3 regions of the Oceanisphaera sediminis genome follow, and region 3 is predicted to be linked to each of the others. Evidence: predicted binding sites of a transcription regulator. Region 3 holds the regulator's gene; each other region holds the start of a gene.
What was found. The regulator sigma-54, encoded in region 3, starts transcription at its own class of promoters, with help from an activator protein. The targets are predictions, from matches to a motif close to TGGCACNGTTTTNGCTT.

Region 1: a site for sigma-54 is predicted at 3,242-3,258, ahead of ABD827_RS10730 (Na(+)-translocating NADH-quinone reductase subunit A). Genes of this name have one in related genera too.
Region 2: a site for sigma-54 is predicted at 2,348-2,364, ahead of flhA (flagellar biosynthesis protein FlhA). Genes of this name have one in related genera too.

The regions. Positions count from the first base shown of each region.
Region 1 covers NZ_BAABDS010000033.1:4,265-11,047, forward strand. Annotated here, with positions in the region: gene ABD827_RS10720 (Na(+)-translocating NADH-quinone reductase subunit C) at 1-425, opposite strand, end outside; gene ABD827_RS10725 (NADH:ubiquinone reductase (Na(+)-transporting) subunit B) at 418-1,656, opposite strand; gene ABD827_RS10730 (Na(+)-translocating NADH-quinone reductase subunit A) at 1,660-3,003, opposite strand; gene ABD827_RS10735 (BolA family protein) at 3,367-3,684, opposite strand; gene ABD827_RS10740 (alpha-ketoglutarate-dependent dioxygenase AlkB family protein) at 3,785-4,369, opposite strand; gene ABD827_RS10745 (methyltransferase) at 4,427-5,575, shown strand; gene ABD827_RS10750 (YajG family lipoprotein) at 5,586-6,164, shown strand; gene ABD827_RS10755 (peptidylprolyl isomerase) at 6,166-6,735, shown strand; gene ABD827_RS10760 (AmpG family muropeptide MFS transporter) at 6,731-6,783, shown strand, end outside.
Region 2 covers NZ_BAABDS010000036.1:189,931-196,713, reverse strand. Annotated here, with positions in the region: gene fliR (flagellar biosynthetic protein FliR) at 1-753, shown strand, start outside; gene flhB (flagellar biosynthesis protein FlhB) at 754-1,887, shown strand; gene flhA (flagellar biosynthesis protein FlhA) at 2,403-4,499, shown strand; gene flhF (flagellar biosynthesis GTPase FlhF) at 4,516-5,904, shown strand; gene ABD827_RS12110 (MinD/ParA family ATP-binding protein) at 5,897-6,781, shown strand; gene ABD827_RS12105 (RNA polymerase sigma factor FliA) at 6,765-6,783, shown strand, end outside.
Region 3 covers NZ_BAABDS010000038.1:45,575-52,357, reverse strand. Annotated here, with positions in the region: gene lptA (lipopolysaccharide transport periplasmic protein LptA) at 1-266, shown strand, start outside; gene lptB (LPS export ABC transporter ATP-binding protein) at 269-994, shown strand; gene ABD827_RS12695 (RNA polymerase factor sigma-54) at 1,044-2,483, shown strand; gene hpf (ribosome hibernation promoting factor) at 2,508-2,795, shown strand; gene ptsN (PTS IIA-like nitrogen regulatory protein PtsN) at 2,798-3,244, shown strand; gene rapZ (RNase adapter RapZ) at 3,255-4,115, shown strand; gene ABD827_RS12675 (HPr family phosphocarrier protein) at 4,108-4,383, shown strand; gene mgtE (magnesium transporter) at 4,424-5,785, shown strand; gene pmbA (metalloprotease PmbA) at 5,922-6,783, opposite strand, start outside.

The sequences.
Region 1 (6,783 bases), on a different contig from region 3:
AGGCCCTGACCATGAATGGGCAGTATGATGCTGTCCAGGTTGCCGTCTTCATCTTTGGCCATATATACCGGCACCATGTTGGCGCGGCGGCGAATACCGGCCGGATCCTCTTTCGGACTCAGCTTGATGCTGGTCGAAGGTTCCTTGGCGGCATTGCGCTGGTTATAGCCTTGCACCGTTTGGTCCGAAAACGTGTCGGTGGTCAGATCCAGCAGACGCGCTTCGATGAAGCGCTCATAGGTTTCGGCCACATTGTCACGGCCCAGACCCGCTACTTCAACGATATTGGTCTGCACGTCCAGGGCCTGGTTGCGCTGCTGGGTCGGCTTCAGCAAGACTGCTGCGCCGGATACCACCACAGAACACACCAGACACAGGACGCCGATGACGGCAAAGGTTCTGCCGATAGATTCTTTCTTAGCCACGAGCCAGTCTCCGTTTGATGTTAGCCTGCACCACGAAGTGGTCGAACAAGGGAGCGAACAGGTTGGCGAACAGAATGGCCAGCATCATGCCTTCGGGGAAGGCCGGGTTGACCACTCGGATCAAGACCACCATGATGCCGATCAGGGCGCCGTACCACCATTTACCCTTGTTGGTAAAGGAAGCGGATACCGGGTCGGTTGCCATAAACATCATGCCGAAAGCGAAGCCGCCCAATACCAGGTGCCAGTACCAGGGCATGCTGAACATGGCGTTGGTGTCGGAGCCGAGCATATTGAACAGGGTTGCGGTGGCAATCATGCCGATCATCACGCCTGCCACGATACGCCAGGAGGCAATACCCATGTAGATGATGAACAGGCCGCCCAGCAAAATCGCCAGGGTGGAGACTTCACCAATCGAGCCCTGAATGTTACCGATGAAGGCATCCATCCAGCCGATCATGGAACCGCTGTTGGCATCCATCAACGCCGCCTGACCACCACTGGCCCACTGGCCCAGTGCGGTAGCGCCGGAGAAGCCGTCAACGGCCGTCCAGACGGTGTCACCTGAAATCTCGGCCGGGTAGGCGAAGAACAGGAAGGCACGACCGGCCAGCGCCGGGTTGAGGAAGTTTTTACCGGTGCCGCCGAAGATTTCCTTGGCCATGACCACGCCGAAGGTGATACCCAGCGCTGCCTGCCACAGAGGCAGGGTCGCGGGCACGATCAGCGCGAACAGTACCGAGGTGACGAAGAAACCTTCGTTCACTTCGTGCTTGCGTACGGTGGCAAACAGTACTTCCCAGAAACCACCGACGATGAACACCGTCAGGTAGATAGGCAGGAAGTAGGTCGCGCCCAGCAACATCTTGCTGCCCCAGCCGGCGCCGTCACCCAGGGTTGCTCCCAGGCTTTGTGCCAGGCCATAACGCCAGTTGCCGTCGATAACCGAGGCCAGTTCGGCCGGGCTGTACATGTTCATCAGGGCATTGATGGTCTGCCCGCCAGAGTTGTACATACCGAAGAACATGGCCGGAAAGGTCGCCATCCACACCATGATCATGATGCGTTTCAGATCGATACTGTCGCGCACATGAGAGGCGTTGCGGGTAACCATGCCCGGGGTATAGAGCACGGTGGCAACCGCTTCATACAGGGCGTAAAACTTCTCGTATTTACCGCCCGGCTCGAAATGGTGTTCGAGCTTTTCCAGAGTGTGTTTCAAGCTCATTACTTAGCCCTCTAGCTCAATTGTGGTCAAACACTTGCGCAGAGCCTGGCCATAATCGTATTTACCCGGACACACATAGGTACACAGTGCCAGATCTTCTTCATCCAGCTCCATGCAACCCAGGGTCTGGGCGCTTTCGGTATCGTTGGACAACAAATCGCGCAGCAGCAGGGTCGGCAGGATATCCAGCGGCATGATACGTTCATAGTTACCGATGGGTACCATGGCACGGGCAGAGCCGTTGGTGGTGGTGGTCAGGTCGAACAGCTTACCCTTGGTCAAATGACTCAGGTAGGCGCGGGTCACCGAGAATTTATTGGCACCCGGCGCAAGCCAGCCAAACAGTTCTTTTTCGCGACCTTCGGCCAGGACCGATATCTGCAGGTGATAACGACCCAGATAGGCATGCGGACCATTGGCAATGGTGCCGTACAGCACGGAGCCGGAAATAACACGGTTCTCACCGTCCTGCAGTTCACCGGCGGTCAGCTCGTTGACACAGGCACCGATGCGGGTACGCAGCAGACGAGGCTTCTGTACCACGGGGCCACCCAGGGCAACAACGCGGTCGGTAAACAGCTCACCGGTGGTGAACAGTTTGCCGAAGGCAATCACATCCTGGTAATTGATATACCAGACCACCTTACCGGCCACGACAGGGTCGATAAAGTGAATGTGGGTACCTGGCAGACCGGCCGGGTGCACGCCACTGAACACTTGTTCGGTGATGTTGCCGGCCTGAGCCTGAGGCAAGCTGCCTTCGCCCTTACAGACATGCACCTTACCTTCGGTCAACCGGCTCAGCACCTGCAGACCATCGGTAAAGGCTTGCGCATTTTCCTTGATGATCAGCTCGGCGTTCGCGCTCAATGGATTGGTATCCATGGCGGTGACGAAGATGGAGCGAGGAGTAGAACCGATGGCCGGCACCTTGCTGAAAGGGCGGGTGCGCAGCGCCGTCCACAGGCCGGATTCAACCAGCTGATCGCGAACGGTTTCAGGTTCCAGTTTGGAAAGTTCAGCAGAAGCGTATTTAGAAAAAGTAATCTGATCTTCGCTGTCATCGACCGCAATCACCACAGATTGCAGTACGCGTTTGGCGCCACGGTTGATTTCAACCACGGTACCGCTGGCAGGAGCTGTGAACTTAACGCCCGGATTCTTCTTGTCTTCGAAGATCACCTGACCTTTTTTGACACGATCCTCTACCTTGACGTGCATGGTAGGGCGCATGCCCACAAACTCCTCGCCCAGCGTGGCAACGCGCTTGATGGCAGGACCATCGTAGATTACTTGCTCTGGGGTCCCGGAAATCGGGAGGTCCAGTCCTTTTTTAATTGTAATCATACTCACTTGCACTACTTGTTAGGGGAAGACAGGTACTTGCCATGTCAGACATGACAACATGCTGATGAGTCGCTACCGGTCTGCCTCTATCGTGTTGAAACAGCATGACTACAGTCCGGTAACATCCAGCCCGATATAAAAGGCGCATAATACTAGCACTTTTAGCGCGGCGGCTGCCACGGCAATTACCAAAAATTACCGCCTCTTTCAGCAAATTCAACTTGCTCAAAGTTTAAACAAGCAAGAATAAGGCCATGATATATGGCTACTTATTATCCCTTGGTCGCATAGGCGCCAGCCAATTGCAGGTATTGAGCCAACATCGCGGCATAACAAAAATATCAATCGCGAATAACATTCGGCTCAGGCCGAGGTACCCGCCCGACCACGACAGGCAGGGCTGTCGAGCACGCCTTCGCGCGCCTGCCATTCGGCAGGGGTCAGGGTATGCAGCGCCAGGGCATGAACGCCGCCGGCCAGTTCGTCGGCCAGCAGCGTATTCAGGGCCCTATGCCGGGCCAGCAACCGCTGACCGTTAAACTGCTCGCTCACCACCACCAGCTTGAAGTGGGTTTCCGAGCCCGGCGCCACCCGGTGCATATAGCTTTCGTTGATCACTTCCAGATGCGCGGGCGTCAGTGCCGCCTGCACCTTGCTTTCGATAACACTCTGTACCGACATAAGGAACTCCTGAGTAAATGACACTGAACCAAGACCGAATCATACCCGGCTTGCTTTCAGTAATGGAATAAATCGCATGACACGCGCCCCGGTTACGGCGTTACACCAGATAACGAAAGGTCAGGTTGATGCGGGCCGCATCGACGGCCGCGGCTCTGGGCAAGGCATGTTGCCAGTGATGCTGCATTTCGCCCGCCATCACCAACAGGCTGCCGTGGCTCAGCAGCAACTGGCGGCGCTCGCCGTTTTTATGGCGCAACAGAAAGCGGCGCGTCGCCCCCAGACTGACCGAGGCGATGACCGGATTTGACCCCAGCTCCGGCTCGTTGTCTGCATGCCAGCCCATGCTGTCCCGACCATGACGATACAGGTTGAGCAGGACGCCGTTGAAGGGCTGCGCGCAGATGGTTTGCAGCCGCTGACGGATCTCGTTCACCAGCGGGTGCCAGGGCACGGGTTCCCGACGCTTGCCGGAGTAACGGTAGGCCAGATCCCCCATCCAGCACGACAACCTGGGTTCGTCGTGTTCGCGCCCGAACAAATGCAACCGGTGCTGCTGCCAGGGGATCTCGGCCTGCAGTTGCTCGAGCCAGATGTCCGCCTCGGGCAGAAAGGCATTCGGCCACCACAGCAATCGCCCCTGAGGCAGGGATATCCATTCGGGTGAATCGGTCCACAGCTCCATACTGCTTTCTCCCATTAACTGCTAAAATGGCTCTTTTTTCTGTCGGGCCATCGCATCATGAATCACCACTTTCCCCTGCCTCAGGGGGGCGAGCTGTATCTGCAACGCTACCCTCGCTCTGCCCAGCACAGCCTGCAAGCCTGGGATGCGGCCGATGAATATATCATATCCGAGCTGATGACTCAGGAGTGGGACCAAAGCGCGCCCCTGCTGATCCTCAACGACGGTTTCGGTGCCCTCACCCTGGCACTGCATCACCACAGCCCCTGCAGTTTTACCGACTCGCGCATTGCCGAGCTGGCGCTGGCCGCCAATGCCCGGGACAACGATCTCGAGCCGGGCTGGCAGCCGCTGAACAGCCTGTCCGACGGACTACTTGCCGACGAACCGGCGCCCGGGCTGGTGGTGATGAAGCTGCCCAAGACCAACGCCATGCTGGAATATCAGCTGGCCGCCCTCAGCCGGGTGATGGGACCCGACACCCTGCTGGTCGCCGGGGCCAAGGCCCGGGACATTCACAGCTCGACCCTCAAACTGTTCGAACACTATATCGGCCCCACCCATACCAGCCTGGCCAGGAAAAAGGCCCGGCTGATCTTCTGCCGGCCGGAGCCGAACAAGCGTCCGGCGCCGCTGCCTGCCCCCCTGGCATGGCCCCTGGAAGGCACCGACTTCACCATTCACAACCACGCCAACGTCTTTTCTCGCGCCAGCCTCGATATTGGCGCCCGCTTCATGCTGGAGCACCTGCCCGCCGACGAGCCGGGACGAATCATCGATCTGGGCTGCGGTAACGGGGTGCTGGGACTGATGGCCCTGGCGCAGAACCCGCAGGCACGGGTGACCTTCGTGGACGAGTCTTACATGGCCATGGCCAGTGCCCGCCTCAACGTGAGCGAAAATCTGCCCGAGGCCGAGTCCCGCGCCCGCTTCATGGTCAATAACTGTCTCGATGGCGTCGCCGCCGACAGCGCCGATCTGATACTGTGCAATCCCCCGTTTCACCAGCAACAGGCCATAACCGACCATATTGCCTGGCAAATGTTTGTCGATGCCAAACGGGTACTTCGTCACGGCGGCCACTTGCTGCTGGTAGCCAATCGTCATCTTGATTACCATCAGAAACTGAAGCGTCTGTTCGGCAATCAACGGCTGGTGGCATCCAACCGCAAATTCGTTATTCTCAAAGCCACCAAACTCTCTTAAGGAATTTTTCATGAAATTAATCAAATGGTTAATGACCGGCATCCTGGCACTGAGCCTGACGGCCTGTGCCAGTTACTACCCCATCGCGGTTGACGTCAACCCCACAGTACAAACCAGTGCCGGTGTTTACCGGGGCCAGCCGGTTGCGCTCGGCAGCAAGGACGGCCGCAACAACGACTACATCATTCAGATAGAACAGAAAAACAAGGCCCCGGTGGTGGTGGGCGCCAGCAACAACCTCAAGGTGCAACTGGAACAGGCGCTGGCTCAGGGCCTGAGCACTCAGGGCGCTTTTATCGAGAACGGCGCCCCCACCCAGGTAGAGCTGGAGCTGCAGGAAGTACTGGCGCGGGTGATCCGCGGTCATATCAGCTACGACGTGGTGCAGCAGCTGCGCATACAGCTGACCCTGAAGCGCGACGGCCGCACCATCACCAAGCAGTATCGCCGCAGCGCCCAGGCCGAGTTCCCCGGTCGCCTGCACCCGGAGCTGGACAAGGTAAAAGAAGCCTTGAACCAACAGCTGTCACTGCTGCTGCAGGACATGCTGGCCGACCGCGACGTACAGCAATTTATCGGGGGTAACTGATATGACGCGTTTTTTGCTGCTGGCCGCCGGACTGCTGGCCGCCAGCTCCGCCCTGGCCGGCCCCAGAGTCGAACTGGTGACCAACCTGGGGTCGCTGCAGGTCGAGCTGAATGAGCAAGCCGCCCCCGCCTCGGTGGCCAACTTTCTGCGCTATGTGGATGACGGCAGCTATAACAACAGTATTTTTCACCGGCTGATCCCCGGCTTTGTGGTGCAGGGTGGTGGCTTTGGCACCGACCATGAGCCCTTGCCGACGTATGCCCCCGTGATCAACGAGTCCGGCAATGGCCTGTCGAACCAGACCGGCACCATCGCCATGGCTCGCACCCAGGATCCCGACAGCGCCACCCGCCAGTTTTATATCAACCTCAGCGACAACCATTCACTCGATGGCGGCCGCAAAGCCGGTTACACCGTGTTTGGCAAGGTGACCGGCGGCGAGCAGGTGCTGCAGCAGATGGCGCAGGTCCCTACCGGCATGAACCTCAAGCTGCGGGCAAGAGACGTACCGGAGCAGGACATCATACTGCAACAGGTTCGTCGACTGGATGACGGCGGAGCGGCGCATTAACGTCTTGAGCAAGGCAAGATGGACCCGGCAGCTGGCGCTTTATGCCGA
Region 2 (6,783 bases), on a different contig from region 3:
GCCGCTTATCTCTGGCCCCTGTGCCGCATCGCCGGCATGATGATGACCATGGTGATGTTTGGTGCCCAGCTGACGCCGGCCTACAACCGCGTATTGCTGGCGCTCGCCACCACCCTGGCGGTGGCGCCGGTGCTGCCTACCATGCCCGAGGTGGCGCTGTTTTCGGTCGGTGGCTTTCTGATCACCGGCCAGCAGGTACTGATTGGCGCAGTGATTGGCCTGTTGTCCCAGTTTCTGGTGCAAACCTTCGTCACCGCCGGCCAGATCATCGCCATGCAGACCAGCCTGGGTTTCGCCACCATGGTCGATCCGCTCAATGGCCAGTCCGCCCCGGTGGTGGGGCAATTGTATCTGATGCTGGGCACCCTGCTGTTTCTGGCGCTGAACGGTCATCTGGTGATGATTGAAGCCATCGTGCTGAGCTTCGACACCCTGCCGGTGGCGATGAATGGTTTGTCGGTCACCAGTTGGGAAAATCTGGCCGGGCTGCTGAGCCTGCTGTTTCAGGCGGCGGTGGCCATGTCGCTGTCGGCTATCGTCGCCATGTTGTTGATCAACCTGACTTTCGGGGTGCTGACCCGGGCCGCGCCCCAGTTGAACATCTTCAGCGTCGGCTTTGCGGTCAGCATGGTATGCGGCCTGTTTATTCTGTGGCTGACCCTGGGCGGATTTCTGGGGCATTTCGAAAACCAGTGGCTACGGCTGCAAACGGTGATGTGTGACACCCTGCTACTGACTTGCGAAGGAGGCTGAATGGCGGAGTCGGACGGTCAGGAAAAAACAGAACAGCCTACGGAACAACGCCTTCGCCAGGCACGAGAAAAAGGCCAGATCCCTCGTTCCAAGGAGTTGGGTACCGCCGCCGTACTGTTGAGTGCGGCGCTGGGACTGATGATGGTCGGCGACTCGCTGGGGCTGGCCATGGCGCGGCTGTTTGAACGCAACTTTCAGGTCGACAGGGCCGCGCTGTTTGATCCCGAGGCCATGATGCCGGCGCTGCGTGACTCGCTGATGGGGCTGATGTGGCCTCTGTTTGGGTTTTTTGCCATCGTGTTGGTGGCGGCGCTGGTGGGCAACAGCCTGCTCGGCGGTGTTAACTTCAGCAGCCAGGCGATGCTGCCCAAGCTGGATCGCATGAGCCCGATGAAGGGCTTCAAGCGAATGTTCGGCATGCAGTCGCTGGTGGAGCTGCTCAAGTCCATTGCCAAGGTGGTGTTTATCGCCACCCTGGCTATCTGGCTGTTGTGGGGCCAGTTTGACAATATTCTGCGTCTGAGCGACGAAACCCTGCCCGCCGCCATGGTCGGCTCGGTGGAGTTATTGCTGAACATGGGCCTGTTGCTGTGCATGGCTCTGCTGCCCATCGTGGCCATCGATGTGCCGTTTCAGATCTGGAATCACACCCGCCAGCTGAAGATGACGCTGCAGGAGATCAAGGACGAATACAAGAACACCGAGGGCAAGCCCGAGGTCAAAGGCCGTATTCGTCGTTTGCAGCAGGAAATGGCCAACCGCCGCATGATGGGCGAAGTGCCCACCGCCGACGTGGTGGTGGTCAACCCGACCCATTACTCGGTGGCCTTGCGTTATGACAAGGACAAGCCCGGCGCCGCCCCCATGGTAGTGGCCAAGGGGCTGGATGAAATCGCGCTCAAGATTCGGGAAATCGCCCGGGAATACGAGGTGCCGGTGATTTCGTCTCCGGCCCTGGCGCGAGCCGTGTATCACTCCACCAAGCTTGACCGGGAAATTCCCGACGGCCTCTTCGTGGCCGTGGCCCAGGTGTTGGCCTATGTATTCCAGCTGAACGCCTGGCGCAAGGGGCAGGGCAACCGCCCGGTACCGCTGAAGGAAGACCTGCCGATACCGGACGAATATAAGGCCTGAGCTAGCTATAAGTCATGAGCTATAAGTCATGAGCTAAAAGCTAAAAGCCTGTTTCTTAGTCACAAGTCTGTCAGTCCATAAAATATGCACAGAGGCAACTGGGTAGCCTCTTCCGACACGCTGAACCGCATCCCTGCGACGCTCAGCACATGACGTCCTGTCATGTGATGGTCGGCTGAGGCTATCCCAGCCGCCTCTTTTCGGGCTCGAAGTCGTCGGTGAGCACCACTGACAGACCACTCCGTTGCCGACGGGAGGGCAAAGGGTGTCTGCTCAACCGACCATCCGCGCCAAGGATGGCGCGGCTGAGCCCCCAGGGAGGGGTTTACGGCGTGTCGGCTGAGCAGTGCGCTTTGCCTGATGGCCTCGTTAAGTTCAACAAAAACTTGTGACCAAGAGACAGGCTAAAAGCGCCAAGGGAGCCGCTTACGGCTGATCGCTCAAAGCTTACAGCTGAAAATGGCCTGTTTATTGCATATTAAGCCGCATCAATTCTCGTCTACACAGCAGTGGCAATGGCATTCAAGGACACGCTTTCACAAATCGGACCCTGGTCCTCCTGGTTCAGTAAAGGGCTGGGCACCCCGCTGCTGGTGCTGGCGGCACTGGGCATGGTGGTGTTGCCCATTCCCGCCCTGCTGCTCGATGTACTGTTCTCGTTCAATATTTCCCTGGCGCTGGTGATCCTGCTGGTGGCGGTATACAGCCAGCGGCCGCTGGACTTTGCCGCCTTTCCTACCGTGCTGCTGGTCGCCACCCTGTTGCGGCTGGCGCTGAACGTGGCCTCGACCCGGGTGGTACTGCTGGAAGGGCACGAGGGCGGCAATGCGGCCGGTAACGTGATTGAGGCCTTCGGCTCCGTGGTGATCGGCGGCAACTATGCGGTCGGTCTTATCGTGTTTCTGATCCTGATGATCATCAACTTCGCGGTGGTCACCAAGGGGGCCGGCCGTATCTCGGAAGTGAGTGCCCGTTTTACCCTGGACGCCATGCCCGGCAAGCAGATGGCCATCGATGCGGATTTGAATGCGGGCCTGATCAATCAGGACGAGGCGCGACTGCGCCGGGATGAAGTGACCCGTGAAGCCGACTTCTACGGCTCCATGGACGGTGCGTCCAAGTTCGTCAAGGGCGATGCCATCGCCGGCATCATGATCCTGTTTATCAATATCATCGGTGGTTTCATCATCGGCATGGCCCAGCACGGGCTGCCGTTCGGCGAAGCGGCCGAAATCTATACCCTGCTGACCATAGGTGACGGTCTGGTGGCGCAGATTCCCTCGCTGCTGCTGTCGATTGCCGCCGCCATTATCGTGACGCGTCAGAATACCCGTGAAGACATGGGCCAGGCGATGCTGGGGCAGCTGTTCGACAACCCCAAGTCGCTGGCCATTGCCGCCGGTATCCTGATCACCATGGGTCTGGTGCCGGGCATGCCCCATTTTGCCTTTCTGCTGCTCGGCGGGTTGGCGGCCTTTGCGGCCTGGTGGACCATCAAACGCAATGCGCGTGATGCACAGCTTGCGGTAGAGCAGGAGCAGTCGCCGACGGTGCCAAGTACCGAGGTGAAGGAGCTGAGCTGGGACGACGTGGCGCAGGTCGACACCATAGGCCTGGAAGTGGGTTACCGGCTGATAAGCCTGGTCGATCAATCTCAGGGCGGCGAATTGCTGAGCCGCATCAAGGGGGTGCGCAAGAAACTTTCGCAGGAGCTGGGCTTTCTGATCCCCGCCGTGCATATTCGCGACAACCTGGAGCTGGGCCCCAATCAGTATCAGATCACCCTGATGGGGGTGAGCTCCGGCGCGGCCGACATTTATCCGGATCGGGAGCTGGCCATCAACCCCGGGCAGGTCTTCGGGCCGGTACAGGGTATCGACACCCGGGATCCCGCCTTCGATCTGGAGGCCACCTGGATTACCAAAGACCAGATCGAACAGGCCCAGAGCCTGGGTTACACGGTGGTGGATGCCGCTACCGTGGTGGCCACGCACCTCAGTCAGCTGCTGACCAACCATGCCGCCGTCTTGCTGGGCCATGAAGAAGTGCAGAACCTGGTGGATCAAATCGGTCGCAGTCAGCCCAAGCTGGTGGAAGGGCTGGTACCCAACACCATGAGTCTGGCGCTGGTGACCAAGGTGTTGCAGAGCCTGCTGCATGAAGGGGTGACCATTCGTGACATGCGCACCATTCTGCAGACCCTGACCGAGTACTCCACCAAGAGCCAGGATCCGGAAGTGCTGACCGCCGCCTGTCGTATTGCCCTGCGCCGTTTCATGGTGCAGGAGATAGCGGGCACCGAGCGCGAGCTGCCGGTCATCACCCTGGCGCCAGAACTGGAACAGATATTGCAGAACTCTTTGCAGGCCGGCGGTGCGCAGGGCAGCGGCATCGAGCCCGGCCTGGCCGAACGCATGCAGCAATCGCTGGCACAGGCGGCGGCCAATCAGGAAATGGAAGGGCAGGCGGCGATTTTGCTGACCTCCGGCATGTTGCGCACCACCTTGGCGCGCTTTGTAAAACACACGATTCCCAGTCTGCGGGTCTTGTCCTATCAGGAAGTACCTGATGACCGTCAAATCCGCATTGTGGCGTCTGTTGGCCAGCAGTAGCAGGGTGGTAGTTTAAATGAAGATAAAACGATTTTTCGCCAAAGACATGAGAGCCGCCCTGGCCGAGGTGAAGGACGTGCTCGGCGCGGACGCGGTGATCATGTCCAATAAAAAAGTGTCCGGCGGTATCGAAATAGTGGCGGCGGTGGACGACGACGACACGCCGGTCACCCCGGTGCAGCGGCCGCTGCGGGATGACAATGTCAGAATTTCGTCGCAGGCCCGTCAATTTATTTCTCCGCTGGATGCAAAGCAGCAGTCGGAAACCCTGCAATCGCTGTTGATGCGGGGGCGCAGTGAAGCCTCTCCCCAGACCCTGGCCGAGCAGTCCAGCTGGAAGGAGCCGGCGCTGACCCCGGAGGCGGGCAAAGCGCCGCGTCAGGAGCCGCGAATGGGGACGAAAGAGCCCCAGGCTCAGCCCCAGTTGCACGACAGCCGCGAGCACAAGCGCAGGGAAGGGGCCAAAGACAAAGAGTTGAATGCCATGCGTCAGGAAATTGCCAGTATTCGACGCTTGCTCGAACATCAGGTGTCGGGGTTGATGTGGCAGGAGGTGGAACGGCGCGAGCCGGTCCGCGCCATGCTGATCAAGCACCTGAACGGCCTGGGATTCAGCGATGTTTTTTCCGACCAGCTGGCGATGATGGTGCACGACACAGCGGCACCGCATGAAGCCTGGAGCCAGATTGAAACCGCGCTGTGTCAGCAGTTGATGACCGGTGAAGACGAAATTCTGCGCCAGGGCGGCGCCGTCGCCCTGCTGGGCCCCACCGGGGTCGGCAAAACCACCACCATCGCCAAGCTGGCCGCCCGCTTTGCGTCCCGCTATGGCGCCGACCAAATTGCCTTGATTACCACCGACCACTACCGGATTGGTGCCCATGAACAACTGCAGACCTACGGTCGCATCATGGGCGTGGTGGTCAAGCAGGCGCGTACCTATCAGGAGCTGGCTCAGGCACTCTATCAGCTGCGTCATCGGCGGTTGGTGTTGATTGACACCGCCGGTATGGGCCAGCGGGATCTGCGATTGAACGAACAGCTCGATACTCTGGTGGGCGATAAACAAATCAAGATTCGTAACTATCTGGTGCTGCCGGCCACGGCCCAGCGCCGGGTATTGCAGGAAGCGGTGGATCATTTTCGTCGCATTCCCCTGGCCGGTTGCATTCTGACCAAGCTGGACGAAAGTCTGTCACTGGGAGATGTGCTGGATATCAGTATTCAGAACAGTCTGCCCATCAGCTATATCACCGACGGGCAGCGGGTGCCGGAAGATCTGCGCCTGGCGGATGCCCTCGAGCTGGTCAGGCAGGCATTGGGAACCATGGAGCAACGTCGGGAAGAGCCTCACTACTGGGAGTCCTCCGAGTTCGACGAAGAGGATGCGCGTTTTTATGAATAATTGGTTTCAGGACCAGGCGAGTGGACTGCGGCTTATGCAAAAAACAAGCAGAGTACAGGTTATTTCGGTGACCGGCGGCAAGGGCGGTGTGGGCAAAACCAACATTACCCTCAACATGGCGTCGGCCATGGCGGCGCAGGGCAAGAGGGTCATGGTGCTGGATGCGGATCTGGGGCTGGCCAACGTCGATGTCTTGCTGGGCATTCGAGTCACGCGCAATCTGTCCCACGTGTTGCGCGGGGAGTGCACCCTGGACGAGGTGCTGGTGGAAGGGCCGCAGGGCGTCAAGATCATACCGGCCACGTCCGGCAACCAGTCGATGACCGAATTGTCGCCGCTGGAGCACGTGAGCCTGATCCGCGCCTTCAGCGAAATGCAGACCCCGATTGATATTCTGCTGGTGGATACCGCCGCCGGTATCTCCGACATGGTGCTCAGTTTCTCCCGCGCCGCGCAAGAGGTGATAGTGGTGGTGTGCGACGAGCCCACCTCGATCACCGATGCCTACGCCCTGATCAAGATTTTGTCCCGGGATTACGGCGTGTTCCGCTTCAAAATCGTGGCCAACATGGTGCGCAGCCAGCGCGAAGGTCAGGAACTGTTTACCAAGCTGACCCGGGTGACCGATCGCTTTCTGGATGCGGCGCTGGAACTGGTGGCCTGTGTGCCGTTCGACGGCAATCTGCGGCTGGCGGTACGTCGCCAGACCCTGGTGGTCAATCAATATCCCACCTCACCATCGGCCATGGCGATCAAGCAGCTGGCCGGCAAGGCACTGAGCTGGCCGGCACCCCAGCGGGCCGGTGGCCACCTGCAGTTCTTTATCGAAAAATTGTTGAATCCTCCGGCGGTCGAGTTAGATGTTCGGGGGGAATAAGG
Region 3 (6,783 bases):
CCACCTACTATCAGGTGCTCGACAGCGGCCAGCCGGTCAAGGCCGAGGCCCGGGAAATCCACTACGATATGAAGGCACGCACCATCACCCTGCTGAAGGAAGCGAAGCTCACGCAAAACGACAATATCGTGACCGGCTACCGAATCCGCTACCATATCGACAAGGAGCAGATGGAAGCCGAAAGCCAGGGCGGAAAAGACCGCGTCACCACCATTTTTCTGCCCGAACAACTGCAGGACATAAATAAAAAAGAGACGCAGAACTGATCATGGCAACACTGAAAGCCCGCGGGCTGCAGAAAAGTTACAAGGGCCGCCAGGTGGTGGCCGATGTCAGCCTGACCGTCAACACCGGTCAGATCGTCGGCCTGCTCGGTCCCAACGGCGCCGGCAAGACCACCTCCTTCTACATGATAGTGGGCCTGGTACAGCGCGATGCCGGCAGCATCACCATCGACGAACAGGACATCAGCCATGAGCCCATGCATGTGCGAGCCCGGGCCGGTATCGGTTACCTGCCCCAGGAAGCGTCCATTTTTCGGCGCCTGAGCGTGGCCGACAACCTGATGGCGGTGCTCGAAACCCGCCAGGATCTGGATGCCGCCGGCCGCGACGAAAAAATGGAGCAGTTGCTGGAAGAGTTCAATATCACTCATATCCGCGACAGCGCCGGCATGAGCCTGTCCGGTGGCGAGCGCCGCCGGGTGGAAATAGCCCGGGCGCTGGCGGCCGATCCGCGTTTCATTCTGCTGGATGAGCCCTTCGCCGGGGTCGATCCCATCTCGGTGATCGATATCAAGAAAATCATCCTGCACCTGCGTGATCGCGGCCTGGGCGTGCTGATTACCGACCATAACGTGCGTGAGACCCTCGATGTCTGCGAACGGGCCTACATTGTCAGCCACGGTCATCGTATCGCCGCCGGCACACCGACCGAAATACTCGCGAACGAGCAGGTCAAGAAAGTCTATCTTGGTGAACAATTCAGCCTCTGAGCTGGCCCGCTGAAGACCCATGCGGTTGACATAGAAGGACTTTTCTACAATGAAGCCAACTCTTCAGTTACGTCTGGGGCAGCAACTGACCATGACCCCCCAGCTGCAACAGGCCATTCGCCTGCTGCAGCTGTCGAGCCTGGAGCTGCAGCAGGAAATTCAGCTGGCCCTGGAAAACAATCCCCTGCTGGAGCAGGAAGAGCCGGACAGCATAGAAGTGGCCGACGGTGGCAGCGACGAGCAAATGGCTGCCGATACCTCCATGGAGCAAAGCCAGCTGTCCGACGAACTGCCGATGGACACTCATTGGGATGATATCTATACCGCCTCCTCCGGCAGCAGTGGTAACGGCGGCCTGCCCGAAGGAATGGAAGATACCGTCTATCAGGGAGAAACCACCGAAACGCTGCAGGATTACCTGCTGTGGCAGATGCAGCTGACCCCCTTTAGTGAAACCGATCAGGCCATCGCCCTGGCCATTATCGACGCCATCGATGACGCCGGTTATCTGACCCAGGATCTGGAAGATATCCTCGCCGCCGTCTCCGGTGGCGACCAGGAAATCGAGGCAGACGAGGTGGAAGCGGTGTTGAAGCGCATTCAGCACTTCGACCCTGTCGGCGTCGCCGCCCGCAGCGTGCAGGAATGCCTGCGCATTCAACTCGAGCACTTTCCCGCCGACACTCCCTGGCTGAACGAGGCCCGTCTGGTGCTTGAGCAACACATGGATCTGCTCGGCAACCGGGACTATCGCACCCTGCAACGTAAAACCAGGCTGAAGGAAGAAGAACTCAGGGATGTGCTGGCCCTGATCCAGCAGCTGGAGCCCAGGCCCGGCAACAGCGTGATTCAGAGCAGTTCCGAGTACGTGATCCCGGATGTGGTGGTGACCAAACGCCAGGACGTCTGGGTTGCCGAACTCAATCATGACGCCATGCCCAAGGTACGGCTGAATCAGACCTACGCCGCCATGGCGCGCCAGCCCAGAAACAGTGAAGACGGCCAGTTTATTCGTAACCATTTGCAGGATGCCAAATGGTTTATCAAGAGCCTGGAAAGCCGAAATGAGACCTTGCTCAAGGTTGCCAATTGTATTGTTGAACAACAACAGGCATTCTTTGAGTACGGGCCCGAGGCCATGAAGCCGATGGTGCTGAATGATGTGGCCGAAGCGGTGGAAATGCACGAATCCACCATCTCCCGAGTGACCACGCAGAAATTCATGCATACCCCCAGAGGGGTGTTCGAGCTGAAGTATTTTTTCTCCAGCCATGTGGGTACCGACAGTGGCGGAGAATGTTCGTCGACGGCAATTCGCGCCCTGATCAGGAAACTGGTCGGTGCGGAAAACCCGGCCAAGCCACTGAGCGACAGTAAAATTGCCCAGTTGCTGGCCGAACAGGGGATACAGGTGGCCAGGCGGACCATCGCCAAGTACCGGGAGTCGCTGGCCATCCCCCCTTCCAATCAGCGTAAGCGCCTGATGTAAAGGCAGATCTAGAAGGAAGACGATATGCAAATAAATCTGACTGGACACCATGTAGAAGTCACCGATTCCCTGCGTGACTATGTGAACAGCAAGTTTGCCCGACTGGAGCGTCACTTCGACAACATCACCAATGTACACGTCGTCCTCACCCTGGAAAAATTGCAGCAGGTGGCCGAAGCCAAAATGCATCTCAGCGGCGGTGAAATTTTTGCCAACGCCCAACATGACGACATGTACGCCGCCATCGATGGCTTGATCGACAAGCTCGATCGCCAGATCATCAAACACAAAGAGAAGCTCAAGCAAAAATAACCATGGAAGTCGCCGACATACTGAGCAGGGACTGCACCCGCAGTGCAGTCCCCTGCACGAGCAAAAAACGAGCTCTCGAAATCATCAGCGAGCTGGCCGCCCTGCATCTCGATATCAGCAGCCAGCAGCTGTTCGACTGCCTGCTGGCCCGGGAAAAAATGGGCAGCACCGGCATCGGCAACGGTATTGCCATTCCCCATGGCCGTATCAGCAATGACAACCAGGCGACGGCGGTGCTACTCACCTTTGCCGAGCCGGTGGAGTTTGATGCCATTGACAATCAGCCCGTAGGCCTGGTATTCGCCCTGCTGGTACCGGAACAAGAATGTAAGCAGCATCTCAAGACGCTGTCATTGATTGCCGAAAAGCTCAGCAACAAACAGGTCTGCAAGCAGTTGCGCCAGGCCGGCAGCGATGACGAGCTCTATCACATCATGGTGTCTTCCTGAGGAGAACAATATGCAGCTGGTGATCGTCAGTGGTCGTTCGGGCTCGGGTAAAACCGTGGCCCTGCGTGTGCTCGAGGATCTGGGTTATTACTGTGTCGACAACCTGCCCGTCGAGCTGCTGCCCGAGCTGGTACAGATGCGTCGGCGCGAACCCGGTGAGGTGGCGGTCAGCATCGATGTACGCAACCTGCCCGACAGTGCCGACAAACTGGAAGCCTGTCTGGCCGACATCGGCGCCATGGAAGGGGTCAGCCTGTCCAGTATTTTTATCGACGCGGACAATGCCGCCCTGATCCGTCGCTTCGGCGACACTCGCCGGCTGCACCCCTTGTCTCGTCACAGCCTGACCCTGGACGAAGCCATCCGTCAGGAAACCCACCTGCTGGCGCCTCTGTCTTCCACCGCCGATCTGCGTATCGACACTTCCGATCTCAGTATTCACGATCTGAGCGAAATTATCCGCGCCCGTATTCTCGGCAAGAAGGAACGGGAACTGAACTGGGTATTCGAGTCTTTCGGCTACAAATACGGTATTTCTCAGGATGCGGATTTCGTGTTCGATGCCCGCTTTCTGCCCAACCCCCACTGGATAGCCGAGTTGCGCCCTTTCAGCGGCCAGGACGAGCCGGTCGCCAGCTACCTGAGCAGCCAGCCCGAGGTCACCAAATACCTGTGGCAGATTGAAAACCTGCTGGTCACCTGGATGCCGCACCTGGAACGCAACAACCGCAGTTACGTGACCGTCGCCATCGGTTGTACCGGTGGCAAGCACAGATCCGTGTATATCGTCGAGCAGCTCGCACAGATATTCCGGCAAATGGGCAAAAGCGTACAACTGCGCCACCGGACCCTGGAAAAGCAACATGACTAGAATCGAGCGGGATCTGCAAATCGTCAACAAGCTCGGGCTCCATGCCCGAGCCGCCATTCAGCTGGTACAGTTAACCCAGCAATTCGATGCCACCGTGACCGTTTGCAACCAGGAAAAACAGGCCCCGGCCAACAGCGTCATGGGCTTGCTGATGCTGGAAACCGCCCAAGGGCACGCCATTCGCGTCGTTGCCGAAGGGCCGGATGCAGAAGCAGCCATGAACGCCGTCTCCCGCCTGGTCGCCGACCGCTTCAACGAATCAGAATAATTCCCCTATCGCCTTCCCCCCGCAGAAGGCTGGAGTCCGGATGACAGAATCATTAGAAAAGCCAAGAACGCAGGATCATCTGGACACCATTACCCAGGCGCTGAACAGCGGCATGTTCGTGCACGTTCGCCGCATGCTGCAACAGATGCGCCCCGGCGACGTCGCCTGGCTGCTGGAGTCCTCTCCCTCTCCCAGTCGCAAGGTATTGTGGCAGCTGATCGACCCGGATGAATACGGCGAAATCCTGGAAGAGCTGTCGGAGGAAGTCAGAGACGGCATCATCCGGCTGATGGATCCGGGCAAACTGGCCGCCGCACTGGAAGACATGGAGTCGGACGATCTGGCCTATGTACTGCGGGATCTGCCCGAGCAGCTGTTCAATCAGGTACTTACCCAGATGGATGAGCAGGATCGGCAGCGGGCCCAGCAGGCGCTGTCGTATCCGGAAGACACCGCCGGCTCCATCATGAATACCGAGTTCATCACCCTGCGGGCCGATGTCAGCATCGAGGTGGTACTGCGCTACCTGCGCCTGCATACCGAACTGCCGGAGGGCACCGATACGCTTTATGTGGTCGATCAGAATAACCGGCTGCTGGGCGATATTTCCCTCGCCAGTCTGGTGGTGCAGGATCCGGCCACCACGGTTGCCGAGGCCATGGATACCCAGGTGGAAGCCATACCGCTGACCATGACCGACACCGACGTGGCCAACCTGTTCGAGCGTCACGACTGGCTGTCGGCGCCGGTGGTCGATGAGGACTATCAGTTGCTGGGCCGTATCACCATCGATGACGTGGTGGACATCATTCGAGAGGAAGGCGAACACTCGATGATGGGCATGGCCAAGATGGACGATGACGAAGATACCTTCGCGCCGGTACTGACCAGTGCCCGCCGTCGTTCCATCTGGCTCACCGTCAACCTGGGCTCGGCCCTGCTCGCCGCCAGCGTCTCCAACATGTTCGAGGAAACCCTGTCACAGCTGGCTACTCTGGCGATTCTGATGACCATAGTGCCCTCCATGGGCGGTATCGCCGGCAATCAGACCCTGGCATTGGTGATCCGCGGCATGGCGGTCGGCCATATCGGCGACAGCAACGCCCGTTGGCTGCTGACCAAGGAAGCGCTGGTGGGGCTGTTCAACGGTCTGCTGTGGGCGGTGATGGTGGCGGTAGTGGTGAGTCTGTGGAAAGGCAGCTGGGAGATAGGCCTGGTACTGGCCTCGGCCATGTTTATCAATCTGTCGGTCGCGGGGCTGGCCGGCGCCGCCATTCCGCTGGTGATGCGCAAGCTCAATATCGACCCGGCGCTGGCCGGCTCCATGGCCCTGACCACCGTCACCGACATCGTCGGTCTGTTCTCCTTCCTGGGTCTCTCGACCCTGATCCTGCTGCACTGACCGGGAATAGGGAATAGCAGTAGATTGGCGATAAGCGCAGCTCCCAACCCAGGCTCCTGGTAAGAAGGAGGGAACGGGAACTGGTGATTAGGGACTCGCTCCCGAACTTCCAGTCCCTAATCCCAATTCCCTGCAGTTACTGTCCGGCGATTTTCATCTCGTCGATCAGTACAGAGCCGGTCTGCAGGCTGGAACGGGTTTCCACGTCGGTGCCGATGGCCTGAATGCCCGCAAACATCTGCTTCAGATTACCGGCGATGGTGATCTCTTCCACCGGATAGGCGATTTCGCCGTTTTCCACCCAGAAACCGGCCGCGCCACGGGAATAGTCACCGGTAACGATATTCACGCCCTGGCCCATCATCTCGGTTACCAACAGACCGGTACCCATCATCTTCAGCAACTGCTCCAGGCTCTGGCCGCTGTTCGCCACCGTCCAGTTGTGAATACCGCCGGCGTGTCCGGTCAGCGCCATGCCGAGCTTGCGGGCCGAATAGCTGGTCAACAGGTAGGTTTTAAGCTCACCCTTTTCGATGATGTGGCGCTCTTGAGTACGCACCCCTTCGTTATCAAACGGCGAGCTGGCCAGCCCCTTGTGCAGATGCGGCTGTTCGTGAATGTCGAACCAGTCGGGGAAAATCCGCTCGCCCAGCGCATCGAGCAGAAAGGAAGACTGGCGATACAGGTTACCGCCGCTGATCCCCATCACCAGATGACCGAACAGGCTGGCGGCCACATCCGGATGAAACAGCACCGGCGCCCGGGTGGTGTCGATTTTACGACCGCCCAGGCGGCCCAGGGTACGGCTGACCGCTTCGTCCGCCACCTGCTCGGGCGTCCAGAGATCCCCGAAGCTGCGCGCCGAGGTATAGCCGTACTCCCGCTGCATGTCGCCATCCTGCTCGCCGATCAGCACGCAGCTCATGCCGAAGCGGCTACCGGCGTAACCCTTGATGAAGCCGTGACTGTTACCGTAAACCTTGATGCCCAGATTACTG